DNA from 3 places in the Pokkaliibacter sp. CJK22405 genome. Region 3 is predicted to be linked to each of the others. Evidence: predicted binding sites of a transcription regulator. Region 3 holds the regulator's gene; each other region holds the start of a gene.
What was found. Region 3 encodes LexA, which represses DNA repair genes until DNA is damaged. Its sites were predicted from a motif close to TACTGTNTANNTANACAGTA; they were not measured.
Positions count from the first base shown of each region.

Region 1: a site for LexA is predicted at 1,980-1,999, ahead of recA (recombinase RecA). Genes of this name have one in related genera too.
Region 2: a site for LexA is predicted at 1,589-1,608, ahead of ACKC9G_RS01680 (LexA family protein). Genes of this name have one in related genera too.

Region 1 is NZ_JBKKHQ010000028.1:5,236-8,514, reverse strand. Features, by position in the region: gene hpxO (FAD-dependent urate hydroxylase HpxO) at 116-1,276, shown strand; gene ACKC9G_RS17680 (CinA family protein) at 1,360-1,911, shown strand; gene recA (recombinase RecA) at 2,021-3,052, shown strand; gene ACKC9G_RS17670 (regulatory protein RecX) at 3,052-3,279, shown strand, end outside.
Region 2 is NZ_JBKKHQ010000001.1:369,430-372,708, reverse strand. Features, by position in the region: tRNA gene ACKC9G_RS01695 (tRNA-Pro) at 108-184, opposite strand; gene ACKC9G_RS01690 (hypothetical protein) at 782-1,114, shown strand; gene ACKC9G_RS01685 (DUF2185 domain-containing protein) at 1,182-1,565, shown strand; gene ACKC9G_RS01680 (LexA family protein) at 1,674-2,159, shown strand; gene ACKC9G_RS01675 (electron transfer flavoprotein-ubiquinone oxidoreductase) at 2,180-3,279, opposite strand, start outside.
Region 3 is NZ_JBKKHQ010000003.1:2,780-6,058, reverse strand. Features, by position in the region: gene topA (type I DNA topoisomerase) at 1-28, shown strand, start outside; gene ACKC9G_RS02435 (DUF6586 family protein) at 76-600, shown strand; gene ACKC9G_RS02430 (hypothetical protein) at 641-916, shown strand; gene ACKC9G_RS02425 (cell division inhibitor SulA) at 1,060-1,521, opposite strand; gene lexA (transcriptional repressor LexA) at 1,524-2,147, opposite strand; gene dinG (ATP-dependent DNA helicase DinG) at 2,369-3,279, shown strand, end outside.

The DNA of each region.
Region 1 (3,279 bases), on a different contig from region 3:
GTAAGTCAACGACCGGAAAAGCCGGGTTTACAGGATTTGAGCGCTAAAATTAACCAGTTGGTTGATTTTTTGCTTGTGAAGTTCTGACCCTGTACAGATTCAATAAGGATGACGAATGGAGACGCTGAATATTGTCATTGCGGGCGCCGGAATGGGTGGACTGACCATGGCACTGGCGCTCAGGCGCGCTGGACATCAGGTACGCATTTTTGAGCGGACTCGTGAGCTTGCACCCATTGGTGCCGCGATTTCTATCTGGTCTAACGGTGTGCGAGTCCTCAACGCGCTGGGGCTTAAGGACAAGCTGGATGCGATCAGTGGCGACATGCAGCAGATGAGTTACTACGACAAGAGCGGCAAGGTCCTGACGGATTTCAGCCTGGAGCCGTTGTATGCGCAGGTTAAAGAGCGGGCGCATCCGGTCGCGCGGGCGTTGCTGCAGGATATGTTGCTGGAGGCGGTCGGGTCAGACACCGTGACTCTGGGAGTGAGCTGCGAGCAGGTCGAAGAACACAGCGAGGGCGTGACGATTACCCTGAGTTCTGGCGAGAAAATCGCCGCAGATCTTCTTGTCGCCGCCGATGGCACCCATTCACAGCTGCGAAATTATGTCGTCGGGCAAACTATTCAGCGTGAGTATCGCGGCTATGTGAACTGGAATGGCCGGGTGAGGATTGCGCCGGATCTGGCCAATGCCCATGAGTGGCGCCAGTTTGTCGGCGATCACAAGCGTTGTTCACTCATGCCGATGGGCAATGATGAGTTCTATTTTTTCTTTGACGTGCCACTGCCTGCTGGCACCGAGAATGACCGGTCCCAGTATCGGCAGGAGCTAAGCCAGCACTTTGCCGGTTGGGCTGAGCCGGTGCAGCGGCTGATCGAGCGGCTGGACCCCGCGCGCATGGCGCGAGTGGAGATTCATGACGTGACACCTCTTGGCAGCCTGCATCGGGGAAGGGTTGTGCTCATTGGCGATGCCGCTCATGCCATGACACCGGACCTGGGGCAGGGCGGTTGTCAGGCGATGGAGGATGCCTGGGTGCTCACCGAATGCCTGAAAACCTCGGGTTCACTGATTTCTGCCCTGAATGCCTATGATGCCCGGCGGGTTGAACGCGTCGGTGACATTGTGCTTCGGGCTCGCAAGCGCTGTGATATTACGCACGGCACGGAGCCTGAAAAAACCCGGCAGTGGTACGACGAGTTGGCGAATGAATCCGGCGCCAATATTCTGGCGGGCCTGAAACAGACCGTCGATGGCTGCCCGTTACCCTAGCGTCAACCTCACCCTTGTGATGCGAAGAGCCATAAGCTACAAACAGCCCTAAGTCTTATCTTCGCGACATAAGGAAGCAAAACGTGCCGGAATCCAATGCTGTACTGGAATCACTGGTGAGCCAGCTGGCGGATGTACTCATCAACAAGCAACAGCAAGTGGCCACGGCAGAGTCCTGTACGGGCGGTGGCCTTGCGACGGCGTTTACGGCACTCCCCGGCAGTTCGCGCTGGTTTGGTTTTGGTTGGGTCACCTACGCCAATCAGGCCAAGATTCAGATGCTTGGCGTCCAGCCAGAGAGTCTGCAGGCGGCGGGGGCGGTGAGCCGGATCGTCGTCGAGGAAATGGCACAGGGCGCCTGTACGCGAAGTGCGGCACATTTCTCTGCTGCTATTAGTGGTATTGCAGGCCCTGATGGTGGCTCTGAGGAGAAGCCCGTCGGTACGGTCTGGATTGCCTGGTCCACACCGCTACAGACATGGTCAGCCCGTTTTCTCTTCCCCGGTAACCGTAATGAGGTGCGTGAGGCTGCAGCCATTGCGGCTGCGGAAGGCTTGTTGGCACTGGCGTCGCAAGCCATTTTAAGCCGCTCGGCTTTTCGAAAGCTCCCCCCGCAGGTCTTTAACGGCCACTGATTCCCACAATATTTTCCCTGTCAGTTTTTCCTGTCTTGGGGTTGCGTAAACTCAAATCTGTGGAATAATGCTGATCATATATACAGTATTTTTCCTTTGCGAGGTTGGAATGAACGAGAACAAACAGCGAGCTCTCACAGCTGCTCTTGGCCAGATCGAGCGTCAGTTTGGTAAAGGCGCCATCATGCGTATGGGCGATCAGCCCCGTGAAGCCATTCCTGCTGTTTCTTCCGGTTCCCTGAGCCTGGATATCGCCCTGGGAATCGGCGGTTTGCCATATGGCCGTATCGTTGAGATCTATGGCCCCGAAAGCTCCGGTAAAACTACGTTGACGCTGTCGGTGGTTGCTCAGGCACAACGTCAGGGTAAAACCTGTGCCTTTATCGATGCTGAGCACGCTCTTGATCCTATTTATGCGGAAAAGCTGGGCGTTAACGTGGATGACCTGCTGGTTTCTCAGCCAGACACCGGCGAGCAGGCACTGGAAATTGCCGACATGCTGGTTCGTTCCAACGCGGTTGATGTCATCATTATTGACTCCGTGGCGGCGCTGGTACCGAAAGCGGAAATCGAAGGTGAAATGGGTGACACTCACGTCGGTCTGCAGGCACGTCTGATGTCCCAGGCGCTGCGTAAAATCACCGGTAACATCAAGAATGCCAACTGTCTGGTGGTCTTCATCAACCAGATCCGTATGAAAATCGGCGTCATGTTCGGTAACCCTGAAACCACGACCGGTGGTAATGCGCTGAAGTTCTATTCCTCTGTTCGTCTGGATATTCGTCGTACAGGTTCTATTAAGCAGGGCGATGAAGTCGTGGGTAACGAAACCCGTGTGAAGGTGGTGAAAAACAAGGTTTCGCCTCCTTTCCGTCAGGCAGACTTCCAGATCATGTACGGCAAGGGTATCTACCGTATGGGCGAAGTGGTTGATCTGGGTGTGGCTCAGGGGCTGGTTGAAAAATCCGGTGCCTGGTATGCCTATCAGGGCAACAAGATTGGTCAGGGTAAGGCCAATGCCTGTAAATTCCTGGAAGATAACCCGGCCATTGCAGAAGAAATCGAAACTGAACTGCGCAATCGTCTGCTGAGCTCTCCGGTAGTGAAAGCAGAAGCTGAGCTTGAAACCGCAGAAGACTAATGCTCAAGACGGTCTCTCTCTGGGATAAGGCTTTGAGCTTGCTGACCCGGCGTGATTATGGTCGCGCCGAGTTGGCAAAACGGCTTGAGCAGCTTCGCCAGAAGCAGTTGCTGGATGAACACAAAGCGGCTCAGTCTGGTGATGAGCCGATGTTTTCCGGTGCGGATGCTGAAGTGTTTAAAGCTCAGGCCCGGGATGAAGTCGAAGCGATAATTCTGCGTTTGCTG
Region 2 (3,279 bases), on a different contig from region 3:
AATTCGTTGCTTAGGCGATGATTTTTTAAATAAATGCTCGAATAGTTGGAATTGATTATCAATTAAAAAAGCCGGTACGCATTAAGCGACCGGCTTTTTGTTATTCATGGTCGGAGAAACAGGATTCGAACCTGCGACCCCTGCCTCCCGAAGGCAGTGCTCTACCAAACTGAGCTATTCTCCGATAATTCATTTAGCTGTCGTTTATATATTCAGCAGGGCTATTCAGCTACTGAACTAACGTCATGTATTGGCGCCATAGGTAAAAGATGAAGCCGACCGGAGGCTTTGTTGTGTTGTAAAAGTGCCGTTTTACCTACGTTGGGCGTACTCAGGCCTGACCTTAAAAGATGCAGACTTCCACGACTTTGGCCGTACTTTACTTGCTCTTTGAGAACGGCTTATGAAATCCTGTTCCAGTGTATAGCGCTAGGATATTGATTTTTAAAGGGTCTTCTTGAAGGGAATAGTAGATTTTTCTTGCAAGTATAAGGATATTCCTTATAAGCTCTGGCTGGTTAAAGTTTGAGTAGCTGTTTACCTGAGATTGATTATCAAGTTGATTTGTAGGGAAAAGCGCACTCTAACGTCAGAATAGCCATTTAAGATTCCTAACTTCGTGCACAGTCTAGAGTGGACTGTGAACAAATACTATGATCTCTAAGCGCCAGGGAAATCCTTTTATCTATTCGTTAATTGGATGGCGACTAATAAGAACGAAGGCAAATTCTGCCGTCGACAGGGATCGTCGTAGTTATTGACCCTGTAGAAGGATTGAATTGTGCGCCGTAATAAAAAACTCCAGCACTTTGTTGAGATTGCGACCCTTTTAACCGAAGAGGGCATTCTTACCCTTCATGCCTCCCTGGTCATTTCCTATTTGATGGAACAAGAACAGGCGCTGATGCGTGAAATGATTGCGCAAACGGGTTTATCTCGTCGAGGTCTTGAAAAAATTCTGGCGAATCTCTCCAGTAAAGCTCTGGCAGAAAAACTCCAGATCGAAGAAACCGTACCTGAAGGTAACACGTCCGGCCGGGGTGATCGTATCGCCTGGCGTCTGACCGAAGCCTTCAAGTCCAAGGTCGGCTATCGCATCAGCCTGATGAAATAGCGGCGGGTTTCCTCAGCTGTAGCTCGGGGGTATAGTACCCCCGCAACAGCATCTAAAGGTAATCACCGTGGACTCCACTGAAAAAGGCCAGACTAAACAAGGCTTCCTCGCTCTGGTTTCTTCCCTGTGTTTCGGGGATGACGCCTGTCCAATTCGCTTCATGTATAAAACCGTTCCTGCCCACCTGAATGATACCGGGTGGCGTATGTATTCCGGTTATGAAACCCCGGAGCAGCTTGAAGATCCGGAGTTCATGACGGTTTATCCGGTTGCTGCCCTTCGTGCCAATGACAACTCTCTTGAAGCACTGCTGGAATACAATGCCGGCACTGTCTGGGAGCGTCTTCCCGGAGCCGAGTGGGAGCGCGTGCATGATTTTAAAATCCCCAGTGATCATGTTGCCGTATGGGTCTCCAATGATGTGGATGACGCCCAACACCTCAACTCCTGAGTATCCTGCACTTTAGTTCCGTTAACTGTATTTATATACAGTTCTCTGGACAGTCTTTTTTGATGCTGTATATTTGTCCAGTAATTGTCGAGATTACGGGAGGCAACTATGCAGCAATCTCTACTTCCCACTCTGGAACCAGCACTTACTGGCCGTAAAAATACGCGCCCTCGCGTCCGCTCATCGCGGCTTCTTCCTGATGCTGCCTGGATTAAACCTGATCAGTTAACGCTGGCGGTATTCAGCAGTGAGGGCGTTGAAGATGACGGCTCATTACCCGAAGTCCCCTGTAGTGACCTGCTGTGCCGTGACCGGCATGACTTTCTCTACGAAGCCTTTGATCGGGTCCTGCCATCAGGAATCCAGTTTGCCGATACGCTCATTATTAATGGGCGACTACAACCGCAGTCGGGTGATGTGGTCCTAGTTCGACTGGAAGAGGATACATTGCTTCGCCAGTACCATTACGCCAATGGTGAAATCATTCTGACCACTGGGGTAGAGGACAGTGCTGAGCACGCCATCAAGCTTGATCGTGACACCGTATTCCATGTTCTTGGCGTGGTAACCCGGATTATCCGTAGTCTGCGTTAGATCGGCGGACCGGAGTGGGCTTACATGGATGGATAGTTTGGCCCGCCGCCGCCTTCAGGGGTTACCCAGCGAATATTTTGTGATGGGTCTTTGATATCACAGGTTTTGCAGTGCAGGCAGTTTTGCGCATTGATCTGAAAGTGTCTCCCCTCAGCACTTTCTGTTATTTCGTAGACGCCAGCAGGGCAGTAACGCTGAGCGGGTTCATCAAAATCCACCCAGTGTTGTCCCAGAGGCAGGTCTGGGTTATGCAGCTGCAAATGGCACGGCTGATCCTCCTCATGGTTGGTGTTGGAGAGATAAACCGAGGAGAGTTTGTCGAAGCTCAGTCCGCCATCGGGTTTGGGATAGGTAATCGCACTGAATTCCTGTTTGTCCCTGAGGGTGAGGTGGTCTGCTGTAGAGTCTTTGATAGTGAAAGGCAGTTTGCCGTTTAAACGCTGATCCAGCCAGTTAAAGGCGCCACCGAACCATGTGCCGAGCTTATGCAGTGCTGGTCCAAAGTTACGCGCCTGATAAAGCTCCTGACCTGCCCAGCTGGCTTTGAAATCGTCATCAAAAGAGGGCGTTGAATCGAGAGCCGCATTGGTATCGCTCAGCTGGCGGTGCAGTGTTTCTGCAGCCACCATTCCGGATTTCATGGCGGTATGAATGCCCTTAATTTTGGCGAAGTTCAGAGTACCTGCATCACAGCCGATGAGTAAGCCGCCCGGAAACGTTAAGCGTGGCAGGCTGTTCCAGCCTCCTTTGGCAATGGCTCTGGCGCCATAGCAGAGCCGCTGACCGCCGGAGAGGCTTTTACTGATCTGCGGATGATGTTTGAAGCGCTGGAACTCTTCATAGGGATTGAGATAGGGATTGGCATAGTTCAGGTCAGTAATCAGCCCGACGACGACTTGACGGTCATTCACATGGTACATAAAGCCGCCGCCACTGGCGTCATGCTCCTCCAGTGGCCAGCCTGCGCTATGGAGAACGCGTCCGGGCTGATGTTGGCTCTCGGGGATTTCCCAAAGCTCCTTGATGCCTAAGGCGTAATGCTGGGGGCTGGTGTTTTGATCCAGTGAGAAAGTTCGAATGACTTCCTGACCCAGATGACCACGAGCACCTTCAGCCAGCA
Region 3 (3,279 bases):
CAAGGATGGGAAATGGGTTGAAGGCTGAGTGCCTTTAACTCTACCTTTTGCCTTTCAGGGTAGTCAGGAGTCGCTATGTCATCGTTGTACGCTCGCCGTACCAATCAGAAACTCTACTTTGCTCGCCTGCACCTGGAAGCGTTGAGCCAAGCGATGTCAGCACAAAGCTGGCATCGTCATGCCTTGATTGATTCCTATCAGGAGTCCGTACTTTTTCACCTGTACGCTGCTTATCGTGCCTATCTTGTGGAGCTGGCTGAGGCATACAGCATTCCGGCGGTTCAGTTGTGCTCAGACTTTGATCTTGGTTCTCTGCTTGAAGAGCGCGGTTTCGAAGGGCCTGAGTACGTGGCACTGGTAGCTTTGCTTGAAAGTAAGAGTTCTTGGCTAAGCCAGCTCTCAAGGGCGTATCAGGCTTGTTGGCAGGTTAAAGAGGATGCAGGGCTTACATCTCCTGCCGCTAGCGCCTCGGAGATTCAGGTGGTTCAGGTGGATTCTGATCATCAAAATGACGAAGACGTGCAAAAGCAGCTGCAAGGCTGGCTAAAGAATCTTCGCGATATCATTGAAGAAGGTAGAAAAACACTTCAGGAGTGGTAAGCAGCTAATGTGTTTGCTGACTGGAGTTTGAGGAGTAGACGTGGCGGATAAACTGGCGGGTATTCTGGAAGAGACCCGAGTGCTTGAAATTGTTGAGCTCGAGAGTGGCGAGTTATTGCTACAGATTCAGGAAGAGTCTGAAGCTTTGCCATTAATACGACTTAATATCACCTCTGAAATGAAAGAGTTCATGGGAGATGATTACGCTGAAATGGCACGTGAAATGCTGACAGCAGGCGTCCATGCCATTACTGAGCGTCTTGCAGAAAAGGAAGAGAAGGCCCGGGAAGAAGAGCGGCCGAAGATTCTTCATTAATATGTCAAGTCTGGTTGCCCAAGTGCGTAATCTTGGGCATGACCATAAACTATAAGGTTAAATAGCCCAGGTTAAAATCGTCATTTCACGCGTAGCGAATGCTGGCAGGGCTAATCGATAGCTAATGCGCTAAAAACTACCACTTAACGCATTCTAATCAGAATGCAGCGACTATCACCTTCTTCTGCTGCTCTCTCAAGCCCTTCATACTCATGCGTACTAATTTCTTTGGTGGGCCAGCATACTGCGAGATGACAATTACCAAGCCGTAATGCCTTTGTGGCCAAGGTATAAGTTGATAGATGTTCGCTGGGTTTGATTAGCAGGCATTTGTTGGGATCGATGCCGGTACTCAAGAGACTGTTCTTGTCGATGCTTGCAGGAGCGGAAATCCACGTAAACCAGCGATTATCGAAACTAAGCTGGGCCAGAAGTGGTAAAAGCCACTGCACGTTTCCTGCTTGTTTTGGGCTGATTACAACTTCGGTAATTCCTCCCTCCGTGTCATTGTCTGCTTCTTTCAAAGACAGCTCTGAGTTCCATTGCATGGGTGGAACTACAAGGCTGCTCTGTTGAGAGAAAATTAACTCCTGCTGCATCTGCATTATCAGTTACCTCTGCGAATCACTCCGACACCAAGTCCTTCGATGATCAGTTCTTCATTTTTCAGGTCGACTTCGATAGGTGAGAAGTCAGGATTTTCTGCAATAAGTTGAACCTTGTTGCCCTGGCGCTCAAAACGTTTAACAGTGACGTCATCGCCAAGTCTTGCTACGACGATTTGTCCATTGCGAGCATCTTGGGTGCGATGAACGGCCAAGAGATCACCATCAAGAATGCCCGCATCACGCATACTCATCCCCTGTACCCGAAGTAAATAGTCTGCTTTCGGATTGAAGAATTCCGGAGACACCTGGCAGTGTTCACTGATGTGTTCTTGTGCAAGTACCGGGCTACCGGCAGCAACCCGGCCTATCACAGGCAGGCCCTGAAAGCTTTCGTCGTTGCTGGATGAAGGTTCATCAGGAAGGCGAATGCCACGAGAAGCACCCGGTATGATTTCAATGGCCCCTTTACGGGCCAGTGCCTTTAGATGCTCTTCGGCGGCATTTGGAGAACGGAAACCCAGCTCACGTGCCAAATCTGCGCGAGTGGGCGGAAAGCCTGTCATCTCAATGTAGCGACGAATACAGGCAAGAACTTCTGACTGGCGCTGAGTAAGTTTAATCATTGTCTTAATATCTGTTTGTTTATACAGTACATGGAAGTATATACAGTAAAATCTCGATGTAAAGAAAGTGGTTGTCTCGCATTACCTGCCTCTCAAACATCCCCTGGAGTTAGTTTTCTGGTCAGCTCTGATAAGGCAGTGTTGTGAAAGCAGGCGACGTGACCCGATGAAAACCGTTACACTTTCTGCGCTTGATCCAGTTATCCGGAGTACAACCTTTCATGCTTGGCGATGTCGAAAAGCAGGCAATTCAAACTGCCTACCGAACTTACCTCAAAGCGCGCGAGTTAAAACCGCGTCTGGGGCAGCGCCAGATGATTGGCTCAATAGCACGCACTCTTGGAGGCATTGTTCAGGACAATGAGAGTAAACGGCAGGAAGGAAATCACCTTTGTGTAATAGAAGCAGGCACTGGCACAGGTAAAACTATTGCCTATCTGCTTGCGACAATACCTCTGGCGCGTGCCTGGAAAAAACAGGTCATTGTTTCCACCGCGACTGTTGCGTTACAAGAGCAAATCGTTCAGAAGGATCTTCCTGATCTCGTCAAATTTGCGGGCATGACTTTTAGTTATGCTCTGGCTAAAGGGCGTGCTCGCTATATGTGCCCACAAAAGCTTGATCGACTTACCAGCGGTCAGGCCAATGATCCGACTATGGCTCTCTTTGAGCAGGACACTCTTCAGGATAAAGATCAACTCGCCGTTTTTGAGAGCTTGTTAAAGGAGTGGGCTACCGGTGCCTGGGATGGCGATAAAGATGCGTTGATTGATCCTCTTCCGGATAATCTTTGGTCCCGGGTCACTACCGATCACCAGCAGTGTAGCCGACACCGTTGCCAGTTCTATAACCAGTGCCCGTTTTATAAAGCGCGCGAGTCTGTTGAAGAAGCTGACTGTATCGTCGCTAACCATGATCTGGTTCTGGCTGATCTATCGTTGGGCGGAGGTGTTATTCTTCCAGCTCCCGAGAAAGCTATTTATGTCTTCGATGAAGGACATCATTTGCCTGATAAAGCTTTAGGCCACTTCACCTTTTCTATGACTTTGCGTGGTACCGACCGCTGGCTTAAACAGCTGAATAAAAGCATGGCCTCAATGGCGGCTCAGTTACGACTTACCGGGGAGATGGT